4 regions of the Pseudoduganella aquatica genome follow, and region 4 is predicted to be linked to each of the others. Evidence: predicted binding sites of a transcription regulator. Region 4 holds the regulator's gene; each other region holds the start of a gene.
The links. The regulator sigma-54, encoded in region 4, starts transcription at its own class of promoters, with help from an activator protein. The targets are predictions, from matches to a motif close to TGGCANGNAANCTGCTTT.

Region 1 (7,133 bases), 2.5 Mb from region 4:
ATGTGCAGCGAACTGGCGGTGGGCCACCATCGCGGCGGCGGGGGCGACAACTTTATCGAAAGCCGCGCCGTGCCGGGCGGCCTGCTGGGCGCGGACTACGAGATCGCCAATGGCCATTACCGCTTCAAGAAAGTGTACGGTGGCCTGAACTGGAATCCCTCGCTGCGCGCGCCGCTTACCGAACCGGGCCTGAACGTGAAGGCGGGAGAGTACCTGCTGGCGGTGGAAAGCCGTCCGCTGCTGCCGCCCACCAATCTGTACAGCGCGTTTGAAAACACCGCCAACAAGGCCATCGACATTACCGTCGGTCCCAACGCGGACGGCAGCAAGTCGCGCACCATCACCGTGGTTCCCGTGCCCAGCGAGGACGCGCTGCGCAACCGCGACTGGGTGGAGGGGAATATCCGCAAAGTCAACGCCGCCACCAACGGCCGCGTGGCCTATGTCTACGTGCCCAACACGGCGGGCCTGGGCCACACCTACTTCAAGCGCTACTTCTTCCCGCAGGCCGACAAGGATGCCGTCATCATCGACGAGCGCTTCAACGGCGGCGGCAGCGTGGCGGACTACTACATCGAGATCCTGCAGAAAAAAGAGATCGCCTGGTGGACCATGCGCTACGGCGCGGACATGAAGACGCCGTCCGCCTCCATCCAGGGCCCGCGCGCCATGCTGATCGACGAGACGGCCGGTTCCGGCGGCGACCTGCTGCCGTGGATGTTCCGCAAAAACCAAATGGGGCCGCTGATCGGCAAGCGCACCTGGGGCGGCCTGGTGGGCATCCTCGGCTTCCCGGTGCTGATGGACGGCGGCACGATCACGGCGCCCAACCTGGCGTTCTGGACGCGCGACGGCGGCTGGGGCGTGGAGAACGAGGGCGTGGCGCCGGACATCGAAGTGGAGCAGACGCCGGCCGAAGTGATCGCGGGCCGCGACCCGCAGCTGGAGAAGGCGATCGAGGTGATCAAGGCGGAACTGGCGAAGAATCCGCCGGTGCGGCCTGTGCGTCCGGCCTTCCCGGACAAGAGCAAGTAATCAGCCGGTGCGGCCGAGTTTGCGCCGCATCAGCTGCGGGTAGCCGAACCACATGGTAATCAGCAGCGCAAAGGCGCCGCCCCCGCCGCATGCGGCGAGGGTGGTGTCGCCTGTCACCATTTGCAGCACCACGAACACGTCGAGCGAGATGGCTGCCGCCAAGGGCGCCAGCGCATAGCAGATGCAGCGCGACGACAGTGCGATGGCGCGCTGCGAAATATGGAAAGGTTCGGCCTGGCGATGGTAGGCGGCCGGCATCATGACGAGGGCGATCGCCACCACCACCAGCGCCAGTGCGGCGACGTGGCAGTCCTGCACCAGCATGGGCAGCTGCTTGAACGGCTCGTTGAAGACGGCGATGGTCTGGAAGCCGAACAGGGCCTGCACGCCGGGCAGCACCATGCGCGCCTCCTCGATCACCCGGCCCATTTGCTCTTTCAGCGACTCCTTTTCCACCTGATCCATAGCGCTCCCCCGATCAGCCGATTGTAGCGGTGGCGCTGGGCAGGGGGCGCGCAGTTTGGCGGGTTACGCGCTTTGCGCTAACCCGCCCTACGCAGCGACGAATCTCGCGTCCATCGTAGGGCGGGTTAGCGGAGCGTAACCCGCCGGACAAGCGTGCTAACCACCCTGTTCGCCGCGCAAGCGGCGCCACAGCGTGGTGCGGCTGATGCCCAGGTAATCCGCAGCGGCGTCGCGGCGGCCGCCGAAGCGCGCCAGCACGGCGCTGGCGCTTTCCCGGCCGCTGGCGCCGTCCTGCGCGGCGGCCGCCATCGATGCGGCAGGCAGCGTTCCCTGCACTGCAACCATGCTGGCGCTGCTTTGCAGCTCCGGCGCCACGCCAAGCACAAAGCCCGGCGTGAGCGCCTGCAGCGGCTCGGCTGCCAGGAACAGCGCCAGCCGCTCGGTCAGGTTGCGCAGCTCGCGCACATTGCCGGGCCAGCCGTAGCCCAGCAGTAGCGGGGCGCAGGCGTTGATCTCGGCATGCAGGTTGGGGTGCGGCCGCGCGCCCAGCGCCGCCAGCGCATTCTTCAGCGACCACTCGGCCAGCGGCACGATATCCTCGCGCCGCTCGCGCAGCGGCGGCAGCGCCAGGCGCAGCACCGCCAGCCGGTAGAACAGGTCGGCCCGGAAGCGTCCCTCGCGCACGCGCTGCTCCAGGTCGCAGTGCGTGGCGCTGATGATGCGCACATTGATGGCGACCGGCCGCGTGCCGCCCACCCGCACCACTTCCCGTTCCTCCAGCACCCGCAGCAAGCGCGTTTGCAGCGCCAGGGGCATTTCGCCTATCTCGTCCAGGAACAGCGTGCCACGGTTGGCCGCTTCGAACAGGCCGGCGTGCCCCCCGCGCCGCGCGCCGGTGAACGCGCCTTCCTCGTGTCCGAACAGCTCGGACTCGAGCAGCGATTCGGCGATGGCGCCGCAGTTGACCGCCACAAATGGCCGGCTGGCGCCCAGGCTGCGCGGCGCCTCGCGGTGGATTGCCTGCGCCACCAGCTCCTTGCCGCAGCCGGTCTCGCCCTGGATCAGCACCGTGGCTGGCGACTTCGCGTACAGCACCACGGCCTGCCGCATCTTCTCCATGGCGGCCGAATCGCCGCGCAAATCGTTCAGGCCGTGCCGCGCGCGCAGCGTGTCCGCCACCACGCCCAGGCGGCTGCGCGCGCGGTTCGATTCGAGCTGGGTCAGGCGCGCCATCTCCAGCGCGTCGTCGAAGGCGCGCCGTATCGATGCGGCGGAGTAGACGAACACCGCCGTCAGCCCGGCTTCTTCGGCCAGGTCGGTAATCAGCCCGGCGCCGACGATGGCGCGCACGCCGGAGGCTTTCAGCTCGTTGATCTGCGCCCGCGCGTCCTCCTCGGTGGCGTAGGTGCGCTGCTCCACGCCGAAGCCGAAGGTGGCGGCGAATTCGGACAGCTCGGGCATCTTCTCCTGGTAGGTGACGACGGCGATGCGCTCGGACACGCGCCGCGCCCGCGCCAGCGCCTGCATCACGTCGAAGCCGCTCGCCTTGGCGATCACCACCGGCACCGACAGGCGGCCCTTCAGATAGGCAGCGTTGGAGCCGGCCGCGATCACCGCGTCGCAGCGCTCGGTGGCCATGCGCTCGCGGATGTGGCGCGCCGCCTCGTCGAAGCCCAGGTTGATCGGCTCGATGGTGGCCAGGTTGTCGTATTCGAGCGTGATGTCGCGGAAGAGTTCGGACAGGCGCGATACGGCCACCGTCCAGATGACGGGTTTGTCGGCCGGGTCGAAGGGGGGCGGGGCGGATGGGCGCATGTTTCAATTATAGGCCACGTTTCGCAACTTAATGTTTCAGTGTTTCAAAATGAAACGCGCGAACAGCAGCACCATAGTGCCAAGTGCTTGATTTTGCTATGTTTCACCGGCTGGCACGGCGCTTGCAATAGTGGCTGCAACCTAACTTGAAAGGGCATCACATGAGCCAATACTCCGCAGGCGCCGCGTTCCGCAAAGCCGTCCAGGAAGAATCCCCGCTGCAGGTCGTCGGCGCCATCAACGCCAACCACGCCCTGCTGGCGAAGCGCGCCGGATTCAAGGCCATCTACCTGTCCGGCGGCGGCGTCGCGGCCGGCTCGCTGGGCCTGCCCGACCTGGGCATCTCCAGCCTGGACGACGTGCTGACCGACGTGCGCCGCATTACCGACGTGTGCGACCTGCCGCTGCTGGTGGACGTGGACACCGGCTTCGGCGCCTCCGCCTTCAACGTGGCGCGCACCGTCAAGTCCATGATCAAGTTCGGCGCCGCCGCCATGCACATCGAAGACCAGGTGGGCGCCAAGCGCTGCGGCCATCGTCCGGGCAAGGAGATCGTCACCAAGGCTGAAATGGTGGACCGCATCAAGGCCGCGGTGGACGCCCGTACCGACGAAAACTTCGTCATCATGGCGCGCACCGACGCGCTGGCCGTGGAAGGGCTGGACGCCGCCATCGAACGCGCCGTGGCCTGCGTGGAAGCCGGCGCCGACATGATCTTCCCGGAAGCGATGATCTCGCTGGACATGTACAAGCAGTTCGCCAAGGCGGTGGGCGTGCCCATCCTGGCCAATATCACCGAATTCGGTTCCACCCCGCTGTTCACCGTGGACGAGCTGCGCACCGCCGACGTGGGCCTGGTGCTGTATCCGCTGTCCGCTTTCCGCGCCATGAACAAGGCCGCTGAAAACGTCTACGGCGCCATCCGCCGCGACGGCACGCAGCAGAACGTGCTCGACACCATGCAGACCCGCGCCGAACTGTACGACCGCATCAACTACCACGACTTCGAGCAGAAGCTCGACGCGCTGTTCGCCGCGCAAAAGAAATAATCCGCGTCCGGCGGGTTACGGCGCGCTGCGCCTAACCCGCCCTACGTCATCAGCGCAAATTATCGTAGGGCGGGTTAGGCCGCAGGCCGTAACCCGCCAAGCATTCAAGGAGACCCCAAAATGACCGAACAAGCCCCAACCTTCAAGCCCAAGAAATCCGTCGCCCTGTCCGGCGTCACCGCCGGCAATACCGCACTGTGCTCCGTCGGCAAGACCGGCAACGACCTGCACTACCGCGGCTACGACATCCTGGACGTGGCCACCACCAGCGAGTTCGAAGAAATCGCCTTCCTGCTGGTGCACGGCAAGCTGCCGACCCAGTCGGAACTGAACGCCTACAAGACCAAGCTGAAATCGCTGCGCGGCCTGCCGCAAGCCGTGAAGTCGGCGCTGGAAGCGCTGCCCGCGTCGGCCCACCCGATGGACGTGATGCGCACCGGCGTATCCGTGCTGGGCTGCGTGCTGCCGGAGAAGGACGACCACAATGTGCCGGGCGCGCGCGACATCGCCGACCGCCTGATGGCTTCCTTCGGCTCCATGCTGCTGTACTGGTACCACTACAGCCATAACGGCAAGCGCATTGAAGTGGAAACCGACGACGACTCCATCGGCGGCCACTTCCTGCACCTGCTGCATGGCGAGAAGCCTTGCGAATCGTGGGTGAAAGCCATGCACGTGTCGCTGATCCTGTATGCGGAGCACGAGTTCAATGCATCGACCTTCACCAGCCGCGTCATCGCCGGCACGGGTTCGGACATCCATTCCGCCATCACCGGCGCCATCGGCGCGTTGCGCGGCCCGAAACACGGCGGCGCCAACGAATTCGCCTTCGAGATCCAGAAGCGCTACGAGAACGCCGACGAAGCTGAAGCGGACATCCGCAAGCGCGTGGAAAACAAGGAAGTGGTGATCGGCTTCGGCCATCCTGTGTACACTATCTCCGACCCTCGCAACGTGGTCATCAAGGAAGTGGCGCGCAAGCTGTCCGAGGAAGCCGGTTCCACCAAGATGTTCGACATCGCCGAGCGCCTGGAATCGGTCATGTGGGAAATCAAGAAGATGTTCCCCAACCTGGACTGGTTCTCGGCCGTGTCCTACCACATGATGGGCGTGCCGACCGCCATGTTCACGCCGCTGTTCGTCATCTCGCGCACCTCCGGCTGGGCTGCCCACATTATCGAACAGCGCATCGACAACAAGATCATCCGCCCGAGCGCAAATTACGTCGGCCCGGACGACCTGAAGTTCATGCCGATCAAGGACCGCAAATAATGAATACGCTACACCGCAAAGCCCTTCCGGGCACCAAGCTCGATTTCTTCGACGCGCGCGCCGCAGTCGACGCGATCCAGCCGGGCGCATACGACAAGCTGCCCTACACCTCGCGCGTGCTGGCCGAAAACCTGGTGCGCCGCTGCGAGCCCGCCACGCTGAACGCCTCGCTGTCCCAGCTCATCGAGCGCAAGCGCGACCTGGACTTCCCATGGTTCCCTGCGCGCGTGGTCTGCCACGACATCCTGGGCCAGACCGCGCTGGTGGACCTGGCCGGCCTGCGCGACGCCATCGCCCTGCAAGGCGGCGACCCTGCGCTGGTCAATCCCGTGGTGCCGACCCAACTGGTGGTGGACCACTCGCTGGCGGTGGAATGCGGCGGCTTTGATCCGGACGCCTTCGACAAGAACCGCGCCATTGAAGACCGCCGCAACGAAGACCGCTTCGACTTCATCAACTGGACCAAGAAGGCGTTCAAGAACGTCGACGTGATCCCGCCGGGTAACGGCATCCTGCACCAGATCAACCTTGAGCGCATGTCGCCGGTGGTGCAGGTGCAGAACGGCGTGGCCTATCCGGATACGCTGGTGGGCACCGACTCGCACACGCCGATGGTGGACGCGCTGGGCGTGATCGCCATCGGCGTGGGCGGCCTGGAAGCGGAAAGCGTGATGCTGGGCCGCGCATCGTGGATGCGTTTGCCGGACATTATCGGCGTGGAGCTGACCGGCAAGCCGCAGCCCGGCATCACCGCCACCGACACGGTGCTGGCGCTGACCGAATTCCTGCGCAAGGAAAAAGTGGTGTCGTCCTACCTGGAGTTCTTCGGCGAGGGCGCTTCGCACCTCACGCTGGGCGACCGCGCCACCATCTCCAACATGGCGCCGGAATTCGGCTCCACCGCCGCCATGTTCTACATCGACGAGCAGACCATCAAGTACCTCAAGCTCACCGGCCGCGACGCCGCGCTGGTGGACCTGGTGGAGGTATATGCCAAGGAAACCGGCCTGTGGGCAGATGAGCTGAAGCACGCCGAATATGAACGCGTGATCCGCTTCGACCTCTCGACCGTGGTGCGCAACATTGCCGGCCCGTCCAATCCGCACAAGCGCGTGCCGACCTCCGAGCTGGCCGCGCGCGGCATCTCGGGCGTGGTGGAAAACGAACCTGGCCTGATGCCCGACGGCGCCGTCATCATCGCCGCCATCACCAGCTGCACCAACACCAACAACCCGCGCAATATGATCGCCGCCGGCCTGCTGGCGCGCAACGCAAACAAGCTGGGGCTGACCCGCAAGCCGTGGGTGAAAAGCTCGCTGGCGCCAGGCTCCAAGGCCGTGACCCTGTACCTGGAAGAAGCGCACCTGATGCCCGAGCTGGAGCAGCTGGGCTTCGGCGTGGTGGCTTACGCCTGCACCACGTGCAACGGCATGTCCGGCGCGCTGGACCCGGTGATCCAGAAGGAAGTGATCGACCGCGACCTGTACGCCACCGCCG
Region 2 (7,133 bases), 720 kb from region 4:
GCTGGGCCGCGAACGCCCACTACACGCACGTGAAAACGCAGGATTATTCGCTGGGCACTTACGGCGTGGCGGTCGGCGTGGGCGACCGGCTGGAATTGTCGCTGGCGCGCCAGGACTTCAAGGGCAGCCTGGCGCCGCTGAACGCGCTGCAGATCAAGCAGGACATCGTCGGCCTCAAGGTGCGCCTGCTGGGCGACGCGGTCTACGAGCAGGACGTGTGGGTGCCGCAGGTGGCCGTGGGCATCATGTACAAGAAGAACAAGGGCATAGGCGGCCTGGGCGCGCTGGGCATCACCAGCGTCACGCAGCTGGGCGCCAAGGACGACAGCGGCTACGACTACTACGTGTCCGCCACCAAGGTGCTGTTCGAGCAGAGTTTGCTGGTCAACGGCACGCTGCGCGCCACCAAGGCCAACCAGATGGGCATACTGGGCTTTGGCGGCGACCAGGGCGACCACGCCAAGCTGATGCCGGAAGTGTCGGTGGCGTATTTAATCAACCGCAAGCTGGCGCTGGGCGCCGAATACCGGCACAAGCCGCACAACCTCGGCGTGGACCCGGAAAAAGCCTATTACGACGCCTTTGTGGCCTGGTTCCCGACGCGCAATGTGTCGGTCACGGCGGCCTACGCCCATCTGGGCGAGATCACCGTGTTCAACAAGAAGAAGCAGAAGGGCTGGTATTTGTCCGTACAGACAGGCTTCTGACGGTCAGACCTTGGGGGCAGACCCCAGGGTCCGACCCCAGCCTTTAGCGTACCGATTTGCGGCGCATTGCCGCCAGGCCGAACAGGCCGAGGCCGAGCAGCGCCAGGCTGCCAGGCTCAGGAACGGAATTCCTCAGCACCAGCACTTCCAGGTTTTTCACCGTGAACTGGCCCGCGTTGTAGGCGAAAGTCCAGTCGGGATTGCCCGATCCGCCCACCTGGGTGCCCAGGCCGATGTCGCTGTAGTTGCTCGAGCCGCCCCAGTTGTTGTAGTCCAGGATGGACTGGCCGGCGCCGTAGTTATGGATCTGCATGGAGCCGTAGTTGTTGGCAAAGTCCGAGCGGTCGCCGAAATCGTAGTTGTTGTTGGTCGCGCCGGGCACGTTGGCGCTGTTGGCGGTGCCGTAATTGTATTGCCAGAATTCGATATTGCCCGTGCCGATACCGGTGCCGGTGGTAATGCCGGCCACGTTGGAGAACACGTTCATATTGCTCACGTTCTGCTGGAAGAAGGCGCCGGACGCCGCATTCGGCACGCCGATCTTGCCCGCATCATTGGTGAACGCGTCCATGGAAACGTAGGCATACATGAGCTGGCCGCCGGCGCGCTGCAGTTCCAGGTAGTAAGCGATGCGGCTGAACGAGCCGTTGGCGATGCTGGCGTGGTTGTCCACCGTGTAAGGGATGCTGTTGAAGTTGAAGCTGGCGACATTGGGCACGGCCAGCGAGTAGGCCAGCGTGTATTTGCTCGCTTCGGCTACTTGCGAGATGGCGCTGGCTTGGGCCAGCAGGGGCATGGCCAGGGCCAGCAGCAGGGACAGTCGCTTCATCGGTAAGATTCCTTGGTGTAAGATATATTAATTCAAAGCAAGTTACATGCCACGAATAAACATTCTTGAGAATCAAGGACTTACGATTTGACGTGGAAACTCCGCGCGGAAACTGTAAAGTTTTCCGACGCGGATGGGAGGCGGGGTTTTAGCCTTGCAGCGCTTTTTCAAGCAGCTTGTGCAGGGCCGGGAACTCCGGCTCGCCCACATAGCGCTTGATGATGCGGCCCTGCTTGTCGATCACGAAGGTGGTGGGCGTCATGGCCACGTTGCCGTAGGCCTTGGCCGCGTCGCCCTTCACGTCCAATGCCACCTTGAACGGCAGCTGGCGCGTTTCGGCGAAGTTCAGCACGTAGTTGGGCGGATCTTCCTTCATCGCCACCGCCACGAACTCCAGGCCCTGCGCCTTGTACTTGTTGTACGTGTCCACCATCTGCGGCATTTCCTTCACGCAGGTGGCGCAGGACGTGGCCCAGAAGTTCACCATCACCACCTTGCCCTGCAGGCTGGCGGGCGTGATCTGCTCGCCCTTGATGCCCAGGAAGGTGACGTCCGGCGCGCTGCTGTGCTGGCTGAGCGAGAAATACGCGGTCACGCCCAGGCCCGCGATGACGGCGGCGGCCAGGGCGGGTTTGATCCAGGCGGTGGAGGAGGACATGATCAGTTCGCTGCAGGTTTAGGCTGGTACTGTTTCCATTCGTCTTCGCTAATATACTCGAAAACCTTGACCACCTTGTACACGCCGCTCACGCCGCGCGCCACGTCGGCGGCGATGGTGCCTTCGCGCTGCGTGACGCGGCCCATCAGGTAGACGTTGCCGCGCTCGGTCACCACCTTGAAGGAGTTGGCCGAGATGTCTTTCATGTCCACCAGGCTGGCTTTCACCTTGGTGGTGATCAGCGCGTCGTTCGAGCGCGAGGTGTAGCTGGCCGGGCCGGCGATTTCCAGTTCATTGGTCACCGACAGCACGCCTTCGACGGCGCGCACTTCGCGCTCCAGGTTGTCCTTCATGGCCTGGTCGCGCACTTCGCCGGTCAGCAGCACGCGGCGGTTGAAGCTGGCCACGTTCACATGGCCGGCGTCGCCCACCAGGTTGGGCAGCTTGGTTTCGACCTTGAAGGCGATGGCCTTGTCTTCGGTTTGCGCGCCGAAGGTGCGGCGGTCGGACGCGGCCAGCGTGCCGCCCACGGCGCCGCCCACCACCAGCGGAACGCAGGCGGACAGCGAGGACAGCAGAACAGCGCCAAATACTACGCGGCGTACCACGGTGCCGGCTTTACTCATTCACATCTCCTCCGAATAGTGCGACGTCGATGCCGTCGCACAAAGCATGTATGGTCACCAGATGCACTTCCTGGATGCGGGCGGTGCGCTCGGCCGGCACGCAGATATGCACGTCGGCGTCGGTCAGCATTTTGCCGATGGCGCCGCCGCCCTTGCCGGTCAGCGCGATCACGCGCATCTCGCGCTCCAGCGCCGCCTCGATGGCCGCCATCACATTGGCCGAGTTGCCCGAGGTGGAAATGGCCAGCAGGATATCGCCCGCCTGGCCGAAGGCCTGCACCTGCTTCGAGAAGATCTCGCGGTAGCTGTAGTCGTTCGCCACGGCGGTCAGGATGGAGGTGTCGGTCGCCAGCGAAATGGCCGGCAGCGGGAAGCGTTCGCGCTCGAAGCGTCCCACCAGCTCGGCGGCGAAGTGCTGCGCGTCGGCAGCCGAGCCGCCGTTGCCGCACGCCAGGATCTTGTTACCGTTGGACAAAGCCGAAAACATCAGTTCGATCGCCTGGCCTATCGGCTGCGCCAGTACGGTGGCGGACTGGATCTTGATTTCGGCACTTTCGTGGAAATGGGAGAGGATGCGTTGAGTATTCATGGTGTGGGATTATAGTGCAGTCGCCCGCCGGGCCGGACAAGCGCTGTTAAATATGCTTACATTTCAGGCATGGGCTTCCAGAACGTTCTTAAGCCAGCTCAATTTGCCTGCATCGATCGCCACCAGGTCGAAACGGCATGGCGGAAGGGGTTTCAGGCGCAGCAGGTAGAACTGGGCGGCGTGGATCAGGCGGCGCTGCTTGGCCGGTGTGACGCTGGCCAGCGCCCCGCCGAAGCCGCCGCCGCCGCGCTGGCGCACTTCGACAAACACCAGCGCCGCCCCGTCCCGCATGATCAGGTCGATTTCGCCGCCCTTGCAGCGGAAATTGCGCTCGACCAGCCGCAGGCCATGCCGCTGCAGATGCGCCAGCGCCTCGTCCTCGCCCGCGTTGCCCTGCATCTGCCGCGTGGTGAGGGGCATGGCGGCGCCTAGGGCTGGGCGGCGGCGGCCGGCAGGGGCACGCCGTTTTTGTAGACAGCAGGCAACATGCGGCGCTCGAACGCAGCCGGGCCGTTGCCGAAATGTACTTTCAACTGCCCGGTCACGCCGTCCAGCTGGAAATCGGCCTGCTGCTTGCGCTGGGCGTTGCGGGCGATTTCATGCGCCACGCGGAAGGCGTCGATGCCGAGCGCGTACAGGCGCTCCATGTCCGCGTCCTTGCCCAGCGGCTGTGGGTAAACCATCACGGCCGGATGGTCGCGCTGGATCTGCCAGGGCAGGTCCAGCAGGCGCACGCCGTCCAGCTCGGGGCCGGGCAGCTGCCTGGCCTTGCCGGGATTGAGCGAGGAGGTGCCGTAGACGGGAATGTCGCCCAGCGGCGGCGCTTGCAGGGCCACGCGCAGCTGGCGCGCCTGGTCAGTGTCCAGCGCGGCAAACACGACGGCCGAGGGTTCGGCCTGCAGCCGCGCGCGCAATTGCACCAGCTCGGCGTCGTTCAGGTAGCCGTTCAGCACGGTCAAGTCGGCCGTCTTGGCGGCGCGGCCCAGGCGCTGCCATTGGGCTGCGAAGGCGCTGGCGCTGCGGCGCTGGTACTGGGCGGGGTTGGACAGCACGTAGGCAATGGCGCCCGGCTGTTCGCGCGCGGCCCAGCTGGCGGCCTGGCGCGCCTCGTCCTCGATGGACAGGCCGATCACCATCATCTGCGCCGGCAGCGTGGTCTCGCCGCGTCCGTCCGGGTGGTTGAGGGCGATGGTGGGCTTCAGCACCAGCGGGCTGGCGGCCACGGCGGTGACAGCGGAACGGGCCAGCGGGCCCACCACCATGTCCTGCTGCTCCAGCGTGGCGGCGTAGACGGCCAGCACGTCCTGCGTGGCGTCGCCGGTTTCAATCACGGTGACGGCGATGCCGGCGCGGTCGCGCTCCCAGGCCGCCATGAAGCCGTCGCGCACCGCCTCGGCGGCCACCCGCAGCGGCTCGGAGCGCAGCGGCAGCATCAGGCCGATGCGGTAGCCGGGCGCGCCATCGGCGCCGGCAGCGGCTTGTGCGCCATTGTCCGGCAGGGCGGCGGGCGTGCCGTTCTCCGTGCCCGGCATGGGCACGGCAAAGGTTTCCACGGCCGGCGGCGGCGGTTCGGGCGGGCGTTCCGGCGCCGGCCGCGCCGCGGGCGGCGCAGCTTGCTGCGGCGGGCTTGTAATTGACGTCACAGGCGCGCACAATTTGCCGGGCGCGTCGCAAGGCGTGCTGCAAGCGCTGGTCAGACTGGCTGCCAGGCACAACAGCAGCAATTTCACTCTTATAGGCAGCATTCAACCTCCATGACAGTACAAGCAACCAGCATCGCCACCCTGCCCGTCCTGGGCGAGACAGCCAACCAGACCTATCCTATCGCAACATTGTATGTAGTGGCGACCCCGATCGGTAATGTCACTGATATAAGTCTGCGCGCATTGCACGTTTTGAGCCTGGTGGACGCCGTGGCTTGCGAAGACACCCGCAACACCGCCCAGCTGATGACCCGTTTCGGCCTGCACAAGCCCCTGATCGCCGCCCACCAGCACAACGAGCGCGAGGCGGCCGAGACGCTGATCGCGCGGCTGCAGGCGGGCGAGCGCATCGCCCTGGTATCGGACGCGGGCACGCCCGCCGTGTCCGACCCCGGCGCGCGCATCGTGGACGCGGTGCGCGCGGCCGGCCTGCGCGTGGTGCCGCTGCCGGGCGCCTCGGCGGCCGTGGCCGCCATTTCCGCCAGCGGCCTGCTGAACGACCAGTTCCACTTCATCGGCTTCCTGCCGTCCAAGGCCAAGCAGCGCGACACCATGCTGCAGCAGCTGCGCAACGTCACCGCCACCATGGTGTTCTACGAAGCGCCGCACCGCATCGTTGAATGCGCCGCAGCGCTGGCGGCGGCGTTCGAGCCCACGCGCCAGGTGGTGTTCGCGCGCGAGCTGACCAAGCTGTTCGAGGAAATCCACCGCTGCCCGCTGTCCGAGGCCGTGGCCTGGCTGAACGCGGACGCGCACCGCGAAAAAGGCGAATACGTGGTGCTGGTGGAAGGCGTGGCCGAAGCCGAGGACGCGCAGGACGCCGAAGCCGAACGCATCCTCGCCCTGCTGGTGGCCGAGCTGCCGTTGAAGCAGGCCGCCGCGCTCACCGCGCAAATCACCGGCCGCAAGAAAAACGCGCTGTACGAGCGCGCCCTGCTGATGAAGGCCGACGCTGGCGCATAGACGCTGGATTGATGTTGATTTGGCAATTGATTTGCGGCCGCTTTCGCAGCATACTGGGCTGTTTGATGCTTAATGTTGTCCATTAGGCCATGCAAGTAACCCATCGCTGTTCTTACAAGGGGCTCTTATGATCTCGTCGGAAGAATTGAGCAAGTTGACTGCCAAGGCTGCAAAAAAAGAGGCTTTTCAAATGGGGAAGGCCAACACGTCGTGGGAGGATTTTGAGACGTGGATGAAGGACAAGTGGGGGCAGCCGCATGCGGCCAAGCTGCAGGCGCTGTACTACGATGCGATCGCAAATACCCAGATACTGGCAGACTATAACGCGGTGTGTCAGCGGTTTCTGAACCTTAATCTGGGAAATTTTCAGAGTTGCAAATTGGGATTGAGCGAGCAGCGTAAAGTGCGTCTTTGTAGTTTGGTCGATGCACTGGACATTGCGCTGCCCGGCAAAGTCGACTTCCAGCCGACCATACTCATCAAGCTGCAGCCCAACTCCGAAGAGGCTGGCGGCAAGAACCGAAAAGAGCTGTTCAAGTCGCAGATCAAAGCCAGCGTTGCCCTGCTCAAGGCGGCTACCGCTTTGCTGAACTATCTATGCGATCTGTCGGATTTGGCGCGGCAAAATATGCGATCCGAGGAGGGAATGGATTTCCGCTTTCTGTTGACCACTGAGTTTTACAAGACGGCCAGCGGCCTGCCGGGAGGCATTTGCCACGTCCAGGTCCATAAGGCTTTGTCCGCCAAGTCCACGCAATTCTTCGTGCGCATGGGATGAAGGCGCCGGCAGGCAGGCGCTACCACTTGCAACCGTGGTCCTTTTTGTCCATGGCCAGCAGTAGCGGCGCCAGCAGGCCGCCCGGGATGCCGTCCTTGCAGTCGGCGCGCGCCGCCCGCGACATCTTGCGCGCCAGCGGCGTCTCACTGGCCAGCGGCTTCTCCGGGATCTGCCCCACCGCCGTGCCCGCCCTGGCCGGATCGCGCTCGTTCGCCACCTTGCGCGCCGAGCGCCGCGCCGCATCCATATCGAATTTTGGCGCCGCCTCGGCCTGCGCCGG
Region 3 (7,133 bases), 200 kb from region 4:
ATGACCATCAACTACCTGCCGGCCGGGGCCGCCCTCGGCCTGGCCAAGCTGGTCCAGCTCACCGCGTTTCCCATGCTGTGGTACTGCGGCGTGCTGTTCGCCCTGCATTACCAGCAATACCCGGACACGCCGCTGCGGCGCTGGCTGTGGCGGCTGCTGCCGCTGCACCGCGCGCTGTGCCTGGCCACGGCCGCCTATGCGCTGTGGTTCGGCCTGGGCAACGAGGCGCCGCTGCTGCTGCCCTGCACCGGCATCGTGATCGCGCTCGGCGTATCGCTGTGGATGCTGAGCATGGTGGACGGCTGGCGCCAGTCGCGCGGCGAGATGCGCCAGCGCCACTACTGGCTGCTGCTGTCCTTCCTGCTGGGAACCATCCCGCCCATCCTGGTGTGGGTGCCGGCGCTGGACGGCGGCTACCAGGGCATGCGCTGGACCGTGATGGCCATGTTCGCCGGCCAGCTGCTGATGTATATCGGCCTGGCCTATTCCGTGCTCAAGCACCGCGTGTTCCATTTCGAATTCGCCATCAGCCGCATGCTGATCTTCAGCGTGGTCAGCGTGCTGCTGCTGTGCGTGTTCGGCGTGGTGGAGCGGATCTCGTCCTCGCTGCTGCACGGCGGCGGCCATGCGGATGCCCCCACCGTGACGCTGGTGCTGGACGGCCTGATCGCGCTGGCGGTCTACCTGGCCTTCCACCATATGCACGGCCGGGTGGAGCGCTGGGTCGAGCGCGTCTTCTTCCACCAGTGGCACGACAACGAACACAAGCTGCAGCACTACGTGAAACAGGCGGCCCATATCACCACCGTGGACGCCCTGCTCGACTCCTGCCGCCAGGCCATGGACCGCTTCACCAGCCAGGCCGGCTGCGCCATCTACCTGCGCCAGGCGGACGGCCGCTACGAACCGGCCACCGCCGGCACGCTGGCCGGCGCGCCGGACAGCATGGCCGCCGACGACAGCATCGCCGTGGCGCTGCGCGCCGAAATGGCGCCGCAGTTGGGCGGCGGCGGCCAGCTGGCCCTGCCCATGAGCCATCGCGGCACGCTGTACGGCTTTGTGCTGCTCGGCCCCAAGCCCAACGGCGAGAGCTACCGCCCGGACGAATGCACCGCCCTGGACTTCGCGGTGCGCCAGATCGGCCTGGACCTGCACGCGCTGCGGGTGGAGCTGCTGGAGCGCGAAGTACAGAAGCTCACCGAGCACACCGAGCAGCAGGGCAAGGAGCTGCGCCTGATGGCCGGCCGCCGCCAGGCGCCGCGCCACCTGAGCAGCGTGCAGGGCGGCGCGCAGGCCTGAGACGTGGCTGAGGGCTGGGGGCTGGGCGCGGGGCCCGGTGAGGGCTGAAGACTGGCACGCGCGGCGCGCTTGGCGTACCATGCCTTACTGCCCTTATCTTGCGAGTCCGCCATGTTTTCATCCTTCCGCATGCCATCCCGTCTGGCTTACCGCGCGCTGCCGCTGCTGCTGGCCGCCTCCAGCGCCTGGGCCGTCTCGCTGGCCGACCTGTCCAGCACGGACGTGAACGGCGCCCTGAAAGCGGCGCTGGAACGCGGCTCGAACGCGGCCGTGAGCAAGCTCGGCACGGAGAACGGCTTCCTCAACAACGAGAAGGTGAAGATCCCGCTGCCCAAGGTGCTGGAGCAGGCGCGCCCCATCCTGAAAATGACGGGCCACGCGCAGCAGCTCGACGACCTGGTGGTGTCCATGAACCATGCGGCCGAGGCCGCCGTGCCGCTGGCCAAGCCGCTGCTGGTGGACGCGGTCAAGAACATGACGCTGACCGACGCGAAAAACATCCTGAGCGGCGGCGACACCTCGGTCACGCAGTTCTTCCGCGAAAAGACCTCGGCCCAGCTGGGTGTGAAGTTCCTGCCCATCGTGAAGAAGGTGACGGACAAGTCCAACCTCTCGGCCAAGTACAACGGCGCCATGGCCAAGGTGTCGAAAATGGGCCTGGCGCAGGCCGGCACGGTGGAGGACTACGTGACCGAGCGCGCGCTGGACGGCCTGTTCACCATGATAGGCGAGGAGGAAAAAGCCATCCGCAACGACCCCATCGGCACCGGCAGCAAGCTGATCGGCAAAGTATTCGGCGCGCTGAAGTAGTGTCGGAAAATTTTACAGTGCCGGCCGCGCAACGCGGCTGCGTACCGTATTTGCCTACGGCCAATAAACAGGCATGAAACCTGCTTAACATTCATCAACTATAAATGTTTCCGGGATTAAGCATGAAACGCCTGTTCCTCGCGGCGCTGCTCGCCGCCTGCTCCGCCCTCTCGCATGCGGACGTGATCTACGACAACGGCCTGGGCGCGGACGACGCCCGCAGCGGCTACTTCTCCACCGCACTGGCGCAGAGCCGTGTGCTGGACGATTTCAGCCTGGCCGGCACGCGCACCATCAACAGCGTGTTCTTCCAGATGGGCTTGACGGAAGACCCCTTCCTGGGCGCGTTCACCTTCACCATCTACCAAGACCCGGGCAACAACGGCATAGGCGCCGCCATCTACGAGCTCACGCTCAATCCCGGCGACTACACGGCCGTGCCGAACGCCATCATCAGCTATCCCTACACCACCTTCTACGATGTGAACTTCAACGTCGGCGCGGTGACGCTCGATGCCGGCAACTACCTGCTGAGTTTCTACGGACTGGATCTCGAATTCCGCACCGCCAACACCGGCGACCCGGCGGGCAGCTACCTGCAGCTCGATGAAAGCGGCGGCGACCTGTTCCTGCGCGACGGCGGCACGCCCTTCCGCCTGGATGGCAGCACGCCGGCGGCCGGCGTCCCCGAACCGTCCAGCCTGCTGCTCTCGGGCATCGCGCTGGCGGCGCTGGCCTTCCACCGCCGCCGGCGCCGCGCTTAAGCGCCCTGCTTCGCCGGCGCGTTCGCGCCGCGGGCCTGCTGCAGCGCTTCCCACAGCTCGCGGTATTCCAGCCGCTCGGCCATGGTTTCTATGCTGCGCGCCAGCGCCGGATGCGATGGTTCAACGCGCAGCAGCAGCTCGTTGAGTCCCTTGCGGTCCAGGTGCTGGACCGCGTTGCACAGCGCCTCGTAAGTGGCGTGGTCCAGCGCCTGCACCTCGGCCGGCGGCACGGCGGCGGCGTCGGATGGGGCCGGCTCCGCTGCCGGCTGCGCGCCCAGCTGCTCCACGTCGCTCAGGCCGCCCGCCGGGCGCGCGGGGTCGGCGTCCGTGCGCGACAGCGCCAGCACCTGGTCGATCAAGGTCAGCAGATGCTGGCCGGAGTGGTGGATAAAGCGCAGGTTTTCGCGCTCGTCCTCGCTGAGCGACTGCGAGCGCCCCATCAGCTCGGAAAAACCGATCACCGCGTTCAGCGGCGTGCGCAGCTCGTGGCTCATATTCGACAGGAACACGCTCTTGGCGCGGCTGGCCGCCTCGGCCCGGTCCAGCGCGGCCGCCAGCGCCTGCGTGCGCTCCTCCACCAGCTGCTCCAGCCCGCTGCGGTACTGCGCCAGTTCGCCTTCGGCCTGCTTGCGCTCGGCGTCCGCCTGCGCCAGGCGCTGCTGCGTCTCGCCCACCCAGCCCAGCACGCTGTCGCGCGGCGCGGCCGGCGGCGGGGCGGAAAAATCGCCGCTGCCCAGGCGGGAAATATGGCGGTACAGCTGCGGCACCGAGCCGCCCAGCACCGCCAGCACCTCGCCGCGCGCCATCCACACCATCACCAGCAGCATGGCCACCAGGCACAGGAACACCAGCCGCAGCTGGAAGGCGCGCTGCTCGCTGAGCTGCACCACGGTCAGCGTGCGCTGGTCGGCCAGCTGCGAGAACTGGCGGATGGGCGCGAGGATGCCATCCTTGGCGCGGTGGTAGTCCTCGCCGTGCAGCATGGCGCTGGCTTGCGCGCGCGCCGCCGCCGGAGATGGCTTGCCTGCGTCCACCAGGCGCATGGCGGCGAATTCGGTGACGGTGAGCGCGTCCGAGCGCAGCTTGGCCTGCTCCAGCAGGGCCAGTTCCTGCTGCGTGAAACCGGCGTGCCGTATCAGCGCCATCAGGGGCAAGGCGCCCGCCCCCTGGCCGGCCTGGACGGCGTCGGCCGGCAGCACTTCCCAATAGTTGTTCGGTTCCTTGGCGAAGCGCGGCAAGCGGCCTTCCCGCACCGAGATGATCTGCTCGAACTGGCTCCGGTATTGCACCTCGCCGGTGGCGACATAGGTGCGCGCCATGCGCGTCAGTTCGTCGGATGACTGGCGCAGCTGGTTGGCCAGGAAAGCAGCTTGCTGCTGCTGCTCGTTGGCCACGTCGATCTTTTTCTCCGCCCGCACGTAAAACGCGAAACTGACCGCCAGCAGCAGCGACACCCCCAGCGTCAGCCAAAGGTGGACGGTAAGGCGGGACAGGCGTCGGTTCGGAGCGGCCGTGCTGCGCATAGTCGTTGTGGTCGGTGGAGGCGCGCCCATGGTATGCCTATCCCCCCGCAGCGGCAAGTAATGTTGCAATTGGGGCCGCCGATTTTGCAGTTCGTCGCAAAATCCACCACAGCGGCGCGGCCCCTCACTACAATGGCGTTACTAATTACTCAACACAAAACAGGGGAAACCATGCACCGTCTTTTGATCCAGACCGCCATTGCAACGCTTGCCGCCGCCTCCTTCTCCGCCCATGCCGACGAGCAGGTGCGCACCGTGCAGCCGTTCACCGCCATCGACAGCAAGGGCGCCTACAGCATCGTCGTGGAGGCGGGCAAGACCCAGTCGCTGAAGGTGTCCGGCACGCCGAAATTCCTCGGCAGCCTGGTGACGGAAGTGGTGAACGGCGAGCTGAAGATCTACAACCGCGAACGCAACAGCAGCAGCACCACCGGCGATCCGCGCGTGGTGATCACGGTGCCGGCGCTGGCCAAATTCATCGGCGAAGGCGCGGGTGAAACGGTACTGAAGAATATGGCGGGCGAACGCCTGGACGTGAGCTACCAGGGCGCTGGCCGCTTCGAAGCGCAAGGCAAGGTCAAGCTGCTGCGCCTGAAGGCGCAGGGCGTGGGCGAGGTGGATACCAAGGCGCTGGACACCGAACGCGCCGACGTCAATTTCAACGGCATCGGCAATGTGAAAGTCACCGCGCACGATACGCTCAACGCCGTGGTGAACGGCATGGGCAGCCTGACGTATTACGGCAAGCCGCGCCATATCAACAAGACCGTCAACGGCATCGGCAACGTCAACGCCGGCGATTGATTCAGCAATGGCGGGTTACGGCTGCGCCTAACCCGCCATTTCACCGCAAGCTGTCCGCCAATCGCGGCGACGACAGCAGCTGGCGGAAGGCCGTCCAGCGCTGCGCGCGCGCCGTCTCCGGATCGGCCGAGGTGGCGTGGCGCTTGACGTACTCGCCCACCAGATCCGCGCCCACGGTGTAATTGATCACATAGCCCCGGTTGGCGTCGTAGAACCGGATGCGCTGCTCGGCCTTCTCCGGCGGATACAGCAGCACATTGACCAGCCACTCCACCGTCTGCGCGCGCGTGGCCTTGCCGTCCAGGTAGGCGCGCGCGGCGTCGTTGTCCGCGTAGGCCAGCTTGCCGAACAGCTGCGTCAGCGCGGCATAGGTTTCGGCCAGCGCCGGGTCCAGTCCAGCCAGCGGATACAGCACGCCGCGCTCGAAGTCCAGCCGCTCCTGCGGCGTGAACGCCATCAGGATGCCGTAGTTGGCGCTGCCCTCGGCCACCAGCGACATCGGCGAATACAGCGGGTACACGCTGAACTCCTGCCAGTTCTTGCCCTTCACCAGGGTCTGCTCCAGCAGCGCGTTGTAGACGTGGTGGCCGGGGTAGCCTTCATGGCAGCCCAGGTCCACCGCGCGGTCGATATAAATCGGGAATTCGGTATTGATCTGGATCAGGCTGTGCGCGCCGCCCTTGTACCAGTTGTAGCCGGACCAGGGCTGGTTCTGCACAAACTCCAGCACGAAGCTCTCGCCGGCAGGCATGGTGATGTACTTGGCCGTGCGCTCGCGGCAGGCGCGGATGGCCGCCTCCATCACGGGGCGCAGCTTGTCCTTGGGGATTTCCACCTTGGCGCGGAAGGCCTGCACGCGCGCGGCCAGCGGCCCTTCGCCGCCCAGTAGCTTGCCGATGCGGTCCTGCAGCTCCAGGTAGTAGGCGCGGTCATGCTGCGGCGCCACCGCGTTGTACATGGTGGCGGTTTCTTCGTCAAAGCTGAACTTCTTCCCGCCCAGCATATCGACGCGCATCAGCATGGACTGCAGCTGCTTGTCGAGGAAAGCGATGCGCAGCGCCTCGTCTGGATCGGCGCCCGGCGCAGGCAGCGCCTTGCGCGCCGCCGCCGCCTCGCTGCGGATGGCGGCCAGGCTGAGCTTCTCCTTCGCAGCCTGCTCCTGCAGCTGCGCCGGTCCGTAATAAGCGTCCACGTAGGAAGCGTCGTGCTGGCCCACGGCCAGCACCAGCTTCATATAGCGTTCGCCCACCTCCTGAACCGGAGCCGCCCAGGCACTGCCTGCGATCAGCATGGCCACTCCTCCCGCAAGCAGTTTACGCATGCACTATCCTTTATTTTTTCTTGGTGTCCTTCTTTGCAGGAGTCTTGGACGCCGGCGCCGCAGCCGGCTGCGAAGCCGGGGTGCTGCCGCCCTGCACGCCCAGCGCGCCGCCGGTGCCCAGGCCGCCCGCTACTTCCTGCGCCTTGTAATTGCGCACCGCTTTCACGAGCTGGTTGTACGAGTCCATGAAGGCGGCGATCAGGATTTTACCCTCAGGCGTATTGGAATAGCCACCGGCGCCTGCAAAGCCGCCCGCGAACACGCCGCCGAATACATTGAAGTCGAAGTTCTTGGCGCTGCCCTCGGCCGCCGCCAGCTGCACGCCGGAGCGGTTGTCTATCATCAGCAGGGTGGTCGAGGCCTCGTTGGCCTTGATGCCGCCCGCCACCATGCCGGCCACGCTGCCGATCAGGCCAAAGCCGCCCAGCGCGCCGCCCATGCCGGACGTGCCTTTCTGGCTGAAGTTGATGGTGGGGCTCATGGTGTAATCGGCCGCCACCATCTGGCCCTTGCCGAAGTTGCTGCCGGCGCGCATCTCGCCGCTTTGCTGAATGTCGCGCTCCATATTCATGTTCTTCAGCGCGGCGCCGCGCTCCACCACCACGAAGCAGT
Region 4 (7,133 bases):
GACGATATTGAAACGCGTGGGCTTCGCCGTGGGCGTGCCCAACGGCCGCGCCGATGTGCTGAGCCGCGTGCACCATGTGACCGAGGCGCATGGCGGCCGCGGCGCGGTGCGCGAGGTGTGCGAGTTCGTGCTGCGCGCCACCGGCAATTACGACAAGGTCATGGCCCAGTTCCTGGTCTGAGGGGGTAGCTAATGCGTAAACGAACCGCGCACCGCTGGCGCCTGAGCATGACCCTGGTGATCGGGGTCTTTGTTGCTTTCGGCACCTTCTGGTTGCTTCAGCTGATGAACCGCGGCGAAGAGGACATGCTGGCCGATAAGCGCCTGAACGAGCCCGATTACATCATCGAGCAGTTCAGCGTGGTGCGCATGGCCAAGGACGGCAAGCCGAGCTACATCGTGTCCGGCGACAAGCTGGTGCACCGTCCCATCGACGACGCATCGGAAATCGACAAGCCGGTGGTGCGCAACCTGAGCAGCACGCACCCGCCCATGGACATGAAGGCGGACCACGCGCGCGTGGACGAGAACAACTCGCGCGTGCAGTTGAAAGGCAATGTGCAGATCGACCGCGCGGCGCAGGACAAGGGCCAGGCGATGCAGATGACGACGCAGGCGCTCACCGTCTACCCGGACGAGGACCGCATGGAAACCAACCAGGCCGTGCAAATCGTGCAGGGCGGCGCCACCGCCACCGGCGCCGGTATGAAGGCGAACAACGCCACGCGCCAGGTTGTACTGCAGGGACGCGGACGGATTGTGTATCCGCCGGCGCAAACTAAATAGTGAATGGACAGACGATGAAAAAACTCCTGATTTCGGCCCTGCTGCTGTGCGCGGCCGGGCTGGTGCAGGCCGAGAAGGCCGACTCCACCAAGCCCACGCTGATCGACTACGACAACGCCGACGTCGACGACGTCAAGCAGATCAGCACCTTCACCGGCAACGTGGTGCTCACGCGCGGCACGCTGCTGATGAAAGCGGCCAAGGCGGTGGTGACCAAGGACCCGCAAGGCTACCAGTACGTGACGCTCACCAGCGCCGGAGGCAAGCCGACCACCTTCCGCCAAAAGCGCGACGGCGAAGGCGAGCAGTGGATGGAAGGTGAAGCCGAGCGCATCGAATACGACGGCAAGAACGAACTGGTGAAGCTGTTCGTGCGCGCCAAGGTGCGCCGCCTGGAAGGCAGCAAGCCGAGCGACGAAGTGTCGGGCGAGTTCATCTCCTACGACAGCCGGCGCGAGCAGTTCAGCGTGCGCAATACCGCCAGCGGCGAAGGCAAGACCGGCGGCGGCCGCGGCACCATGGTGATCCAGCCGTCCACGCCCAAGCCGGCTGCCCCGGCCGCTCCTGCTGCGCCGGCGGCGCCGGTCCAGCAACCGCCAGCGGGGAAATAACCATGGCTGAAGCAATGCAAAGCTGCACCAGCACCCTGGTGGTGCGCGGACTGCAGAAGTCCTACGGCAAGCGCCAGGTGGTGCACGACGTGTCGCTGCAGGTGGAATGCGGCGAAGTGGTGGGCCTGCTGGGGCCTAACGGCGCCGGCAAGACCACCTCCTTCTACATGATCGTGGGCCTGGTGCCGTCCGACGCGGGCAGCATCGACATCGCCGGCGTGGACGTGTCGAGCATGCCCATCCACCAGCGCGCCACCCTGGGCCTGTCCTACCTGCCGCAGGAGGCTTCGGTGTTCCGCAAGCTGACGGTGGAGGAGAATATCCGCGCCGTGCTGGAGATCCAGAAGGTCAACGGCAAGGCGCTGACCAAGCAGGAGATCAATGAGCGCCTGGACCGCCTGCTGGCCGACCTGCAGATCGAGAAGCTGCGCGAGAACGCCGCGCTGTCGCTGTCGGGCGGCGAGCGCCGCCGGGTGGAGATTGCGCGCGCGCTGGCCACCAACCCGCGCTTCGTGCTGCTGGACGAGCCATTCGCGGGCGTCGATCCGATCGCCGTGATCGAGATCCAGCGCATCGTGCGCTTCCTCAAGGAGCGCGGCATCGGCGTGCTGATCACCGACCATAACGTGCGCGAGACGCTGGGCATTTGCGACCGCGCCTACATCATTAACCAGGGCAGCGTGCTGGCGTCCGGCCGTCCGGACGACATCATCGCCGATGAATCGGTGCGGCGCGTCTACCTGGGCGAACACTTCCGCATGTAATTCCTGAACCAGCCCATGAAACAGTCACTGCAACTCCGCACCTCTCAGCACCTGGCGCTGACGCCGCAACTGCAGCAGTCGATCCGATTGCTGCAGCTGTCCACGCTGGAGCTGCACCAGGAACTGGAACAGCTGCTGGGCGAGAACCCGCTGCTGGAGCGCCTGGATGATCCGCTGGACCGCTCGCTGCGCCTGCTCGGCGACGGCGCCATCAACCAGACCCAGTCCGACGGCGCCGACGCGTCGCCGGCCGACGTGGGCGCGCCGGCGCAGGACAGCGCGCCGGCCGGCGAGGGCGACCCCTTCGACGGCGCCGGTGGCGACAGCGCCAGCGGCGCCGAGGCCGACACCGACTGGAGCGACGCCGGCCGCAGCAAGGCGCCGGACGACGAGGACTCGCGCCCGCAGCTCGAAGCGAGCCACTGCACCTTGCGCGAGCACCTGATGGAGCAGATGCGCGTGACCGTGCAGCAGCCGCGCGACCGCGTGCTGATGGAGCTGATCATCGACGCGCTGGACGAGAACGGCTACCTGGAAGAGCCGCTGGAAGAGATCCATGCGCGCCTGCCGGAAGAGGCGGACGTGGAGCTGGAGGAGCTGCAAACGGCGCTGACCCTGCTGCAAAGTTTCGACCCCATCGGCGTGGGCGCGCGCAGCGCCTCCGAGTGCCTGGCGCTGCAGATCAAGCGCATGCCCGGCGTGCCGCTGGTCACGCGACGCATGGCCATCTGCATCGTGGAAAAGCACCTGGCCTGGTTCGCGCAGCGCGAATTCAACAAGCTGAAAAAAGCCCTCGATTGCGACGACGAGGACCTGCGCGAAGCGCAAGCGGTGATCCGCCAGTGCAACCCGCACCCGGGCGCCGAGTTCGCTTCCGACGTGTCCGACTACGTGGTGCCGGACGTGATCGTGAAGAAGGCGCGCAATGGCTGGCAGGTCTCCTTGAACAACGACGTGATGCCGCGCCTGCGCGTGAACGCGCTGTACGCCAACATGCTCAAGCAGGGAAAAGGCGAGTCGGCCATGGGCGCGCAGCTGCAGGAAGCCAAGTGGCTGATCAAGAATATGCGCCAGCGTTTCGACACGATACTGCGCGTGGCGCAAGCGATAGTAGAAAGACAAAAGAACTTTTTCAGCCATGGCGCGGTTGCCATGAGACCCCTTGTGTTGCGTGAAATTGCTGATACACTGGGACTACACGAGAGCACTATTTCTCGGGTAACAACTCAGAAATACATGCTGACTCCGCATGGGATGTTTGAGTTGAAATATTTCTTTGGCAGCCACGTCGCCACCGAAGCAGGAGGAGAAGCATCCTCGACGGCGATACGGGCGCTGATAGTGCAACTGACAGGAGCAGAAGACCCGAAAAATCCTTTATCCGACAGTAAGATTGCGGACATGCTGGGAGAACAGGGCATGGTAATTGCGCGACGGACTGTTGCCAAATATCGCGAAGCCTTGAAAATCCCTCCGGTAAGTCTGCGTAAAGCTTTGTAGTTTTACTTGGGTTCCCCTGCGCTCAAATAACATTCGATAGCGCATGAGCCCTTATCTTTAGGAGTGTGTATGAATCTCACCATCAGTGGACATCATCTCGAAGTGACCCCCGCCATCCGTGAATACGTGCAGAACAAGCTGGAACGGGTAAAGCGCCATTTCGATCAAGTTATTGATATTGCTGTCATCCTGACTGTAGATAACCTCACCGAGAAAGACAAAAGGCAAAAAGCCGAGATCAACCTGCGCATGTCCGGCAAGACTGTGTACGTGGAAAGCCTGTCGCAAGACCTGTATGCTGCCATCGATACGCTGATCGACAAACTGGACCGCCAAGTCATGAAGTACAAGGCCAAAGTGCAGGAGCATGGCCACGACGCCATCAAGCATCTCCCGGACACCTACGAGCCAGCCGCCACCGCATAAGACGGTCACCGGCACTCCCAACAAAGGGCGCATCTGGCGCCCTTTTTTGCGCCCGCGCTAAAATGGCTGTCTAACAATCATAGAGACAATCAGCCATGAGCGAGCACGTCATCACCCAGGTTGCCAACGGCGCCGGCATCATCACCCTCGACCGCCCCAAGGCGCTCAACTCCCTCTCCCTCGACATGGTGCGCGCGCTGACCGCCGCCCTGCTGGCCTGGCGCGACGACAGCGCCGTGGCCGCCGTCGTCATCCGCAGCAGCAGCGAGAAGGCCTTTTGCGCCGGCGGCGACATCCGCTTCTTCCATGAAGTGGGGAACGCCACGCCGCAGGGAGGCAGCGCGCTGCTGGAGGACTTCTTCACCGAGGAATATGCCCTCAACCACCTGATCCACTATTACCCTAAACCGTATATCGCATTAATGGACGGCGTGGTGATGGGCGGCGGCATGGGCATCTCGCAGGGCGGCCCCGGCTGCGGCGTGCGCATCGTGACGGACCGTACCAAGATGGCCATGCCGGAAGTGAACATCGGCCTGTTCCCGGACGTGGGCGGCAGCCATTTCCTGTCGCACGCGCCGGGCAGCCTGGGGCGCTACCTGGGCCTCACCGGACTGACCGTGGGCGCTGCCGACGCGCTCTACGTGGGCCTGGCGGACTACTACGTGCCCGAGGCCCGCTGGAGCGCGCTGGGCGAGCTGCTGCAGGCCACGCCCGGAGCAGGCCTGCGCGATGCGATAGCGGCCTTTGCAGGCGCTGCTGGCAGTGCTGGCGCTGGCGTGCTGGAAACGGAGCGCGCCGCCATCGAGCGCCACTTCGCGGCGGACAGCGTGGCGGCCATCATGGCCTCGCTGGCCGGCGACGAGGGCGCCTTTGCGCAGAAGGCGCTGAAGGCCATGCAAAGCCGTTCGCCGCTGATGATGTGCGTCACGCTGGAGCTATTGAACCGCGGTGCGCGGATGGACGTGGCGGACTGCCTGCGCATGGAACGCAACCTGGTGCGCCGCAATTTCGAACATGGAGAAGTGCTGGAGGGCGTGCGCGCGCTGGTCATCGACAAGGACAACGCGCCGAAATGGTCGCCCGCCACGCTGGAGGACGTCACGCAGGAGATGGTGGATGCATTCTTCGCGCCGCCGTGGCCGGCGCACGCGCATCCCCTGCGCCACCTGTGATCACGACTGCTCGCGGTGGCGCAGCACCACGCGCTCAGTCGGATGGAAATGCCGCGCCAGCCGCTCGGCCATATACACCGAGCGGTGCTGCCCGCCCGTGCAGCCCACCGCCACGGTGAGATAGCTGCGGTTGTCGGTCTTGAACGACGGCAGCCACTTGCTGACGAAGTCGCGGATATCCTTGAACATTTCCTCTGCGCTGGGCTGCGCGTCCAGGAAGGCGATCACCGGCGCGTCGCGGCCCGTCATCGGGCGCAGGGCCAGGTCGTAATAAGGATTCGGAATCGCCCGCACATCGAACACGAAGTCCGCATCCAGCGGCACGCCAACCTTGAAAGCAAAGGACTCGAAGAACAGCGTCAGCGGCGCGTTCTCGCTTTGCACCAGGTCTTTGATCCAGGCGCGCAGCTTGTTGGCGCTCAGTTCCGAGGTGTCGATCACATGCCCCAGCTGCTCGATGGCCGACAGCCGCTCGCGCTCTTCCGAGATGCATTCGATCAGCGTGCGGCGCGCGGCCGGATTCTGGCCCGGCTTCAATTCATGCGACAGGGGATGGCTGCGGCGCGTTTCCGAGAAGCGCGCCACCAGCGAATGCGTGTTCGCCGTGAGATACATGATCTTGACGTCATGCCCCTGCTGGCGCAGGGCCTGCACGGCGTCCGGCAAGCTGGCCAGCGACTCGGCGCTGCGCGCGTCGACCGCCACGGCCAGCGCCTGCGTGCCCTCGTCGGTCAGCTGCAGCACCAGGTGCGCCAGCAGCGCCGGCGGCAGATTGTCCACACAATAATAGCCCGTGTCCTCAAGGACATTCAGGGCGACGGATTTTCCAGAGCCGGATATACCGGTGATGAGCACGATACGCATAGCTGAAGATGATACATCAAGACTACGCGATAGGTGCGTTAGCACACCAATTGGCGGCGGATGACGACTTATCAGTCGCCGCTCATGGCCTGTCTTTGGCGCTCCATGAACTCCTGCAGCGTATCGATGCCGCGCAGTTGCAGGATGGTGTTGCGCACCGCAGCCTCCAGCAGCACCGCGATGTTGCGGCCGGCCGCCACCGGGATCACCACCTTGCGGATAGGCAGCCCCAGCACGTCTTCGGTGGGGAACTGGAAAGGCAGCCGCTCCACTTCCTCCTCCAGCGCCGAGCGCCGCACCAGGTGCACGATCAGCTTCAGGCGCATCTTGCGGCGCACCGCCGTCTCGCCGAAGATGGCCTTGATGTCCAGCAGCCCCAGCCCGCGCACTTCCAACAGATTCTGCAGCAGGGCAGGGCAGCGTCCTTCAATCATATTGGGCGCAATGCGCGCGAACTCCACCGCATCGTCGGCCACCAGGCCGTGCGAGCGCGAAATCAGCTCCAGGCCCAGCTCCGACTTGCCCAGGCCCGAATCGCCGGTAATCAGCACGCCCACGCCCAGCACGTCCATGAACACGCCATGCATGATGATGCGCTGCGCCAGCTTCTTTGACAGGTACACGCGCAGGAAGTCGATCACCTGCGCCGCCGGCAATGGCGTGGAAAACAGCGGAATGTTCTTTTCGTCGCAGATGGCGAGGATATCGGGGGGCGTTTCCAGACCTTGCGCGATGATGAGCGCAGGCGGCCCACCAGCGATCAGCTCGCTGATAACGTGGGCGCGCGTCAGCGACTTCAGGCGCTGGTAGTAATTGATCTCCTGGTGCCCGAACACCTGGATGCGGCCGGGGTGGATGGTGTTCAAGTGGCCGACCTGGTCGGCCGCCGAGGCCACATCGCCCGAGATCAGGCGTTCGCCGCCGGGGAAGCCGGCGAACCAGCCTAGCTGCAACGTTTCACGATTGTCGTCGTAAAGGCGTTGTATCGTCAGGGGCGTTTGCAGCAT

Region 1: the regulator sigma-54 is predicted to act here: its motif matches at 3,427-3,444, upstream of prpB (methylisocitrate lyase).
Region 2: the regulator sigma-54 is predicted to act here: its motif matches at 1,571-1,588, upstream of KT882_RS01190 (PEP-CTERM sorting domain-containing protein).
Region 3: the regulator sigma-54 is predicted to act here: its motif matches at 2,179-2,196, upstream of KT882_RS05315 (PEP-CTERM sorting domain-containing protein).

What each region holds. Positions count from the first base shown of each region.
Region 1 is NZ_CP086370.1:5,345,212-5,352,344, reverse strand. It holds gene KT882_RS23900 (S41 family peptidase) at 1-1,035, shown strand, start outside; gene KT882_RS23895 (DUF6328 family protein) at 1,036-1,500, opposite strand; gene prpR (propionate catabolism operon regulatory protein PrpR) at 1,657-3,315, opposite strand; gene prpB (methylisocitrate lyase) at 3,477-4,364, shown strand; gene prpC (bifunctional 2-methylcitrate synthase/citrate synthase) at 4,485-5,636, shown strand; gene acnD (Fe/S-dependent 2-methylisocitrate dehydratase AcnD) at 5,636-7,133, shown strand, end outside.
Region 2 is NZ_CP086370.1:281,704-288,836, reverse strand. It holds gene KT882_RS01195 (DUF3034 family protein) at 1-707, shown strand, start outside; gene KT882_RS01190 (PEP-CTERM sorting domain-containing protein) at 751-1,536, opposite strand; gene KT882_RS01185 (TlpA disulfide reductase family protein) at 1,685-2,194, opposite strand; gene KT882_RS01180 (BON domain-containing protein) at 2,197-2,820, opposite strand; gene KT882_RS01175 (phosphoheptose isomerase) at 2,813-3,409, opposite strand; gene KT882_RS01170 (YraN family protein) at 3,473-3,829, opposite strand; gene KT882_RS01165 (penicillin-binding protein activator) at 3,838-5,052, opposite strand; gene rsmI (16S rRNA (cytidine(1402)-2'-O)-methyltransferase) at 5,164-6,075, shown strand; gene KT882_RS01150 (hypothetical protein) at 6,203-6,853, shown strand; gene KT882_RS01145 (hypothetical protein) at 6,873-7,133, opposite strand, start outside.
Region 3 is NZ_CP086370.1:1,204,175-1,211,307, reverse strand. It holds gene KT882_RS05325 (hypothetical protein) at 1-1,299, shown strand, start outside; gene KT882_RS05320 (DUF4197 domain-containing protein) at 1,411-2,109, shown strand; gene KT882_RS05315 (PEP-CTERM sorting domain-containing protein) at 2,232-2,873, shown strand; gene KT882_RS30750 (sensor histidine kinase) at 2,870-4,426, opposite strand; gene KT882_RS05305 (GIN domain-containing protein) at 4,568-5,200, shown strand; gene KT882_RS05300 (hypothetical protein) at 5,241-6,521, opposite strand; gene KT882_RS05295 (CsgG/HfaB family protein) at 6,532-7,133, opposite strand, start outside.
Region 4 is NZ_CP086370.1:1,000,480-1,007,612, forward strand. It holds gene KT882_RS04425 (KdsC family phosphatase) at 1-181, shown strand, start outside; gene lptC (LPS export ABC transporter periplasmic protein LptC) at 193-786, shown strand; gene lptA (lipopolysaccharide transport periplasmic protein LptA) at 801-1,397, shown strand; gene lptB (LPS export ABC transporter ATP-binding protein) at 1,400-2,161, shown strand; gene KT882_RS04445 (RNA polymerase factor sigma-54) at 2,177-3,661, shown strand; gene hpf (ribosome hibernation-promoting factor, HPF/YfiA family) at 3,731-4,087, shown strand; gene KT882_RS04455 (enoyl-CoA hydratase/isomerase family protein) at 4,183-5,262, shown strand; gene rapZ (RNase adapter RapZ) at 5,263-6,126, opposite strand; gene hprK (HPr(Ser) kinase/phosphatase) at 6,198-7,133, opposite strand.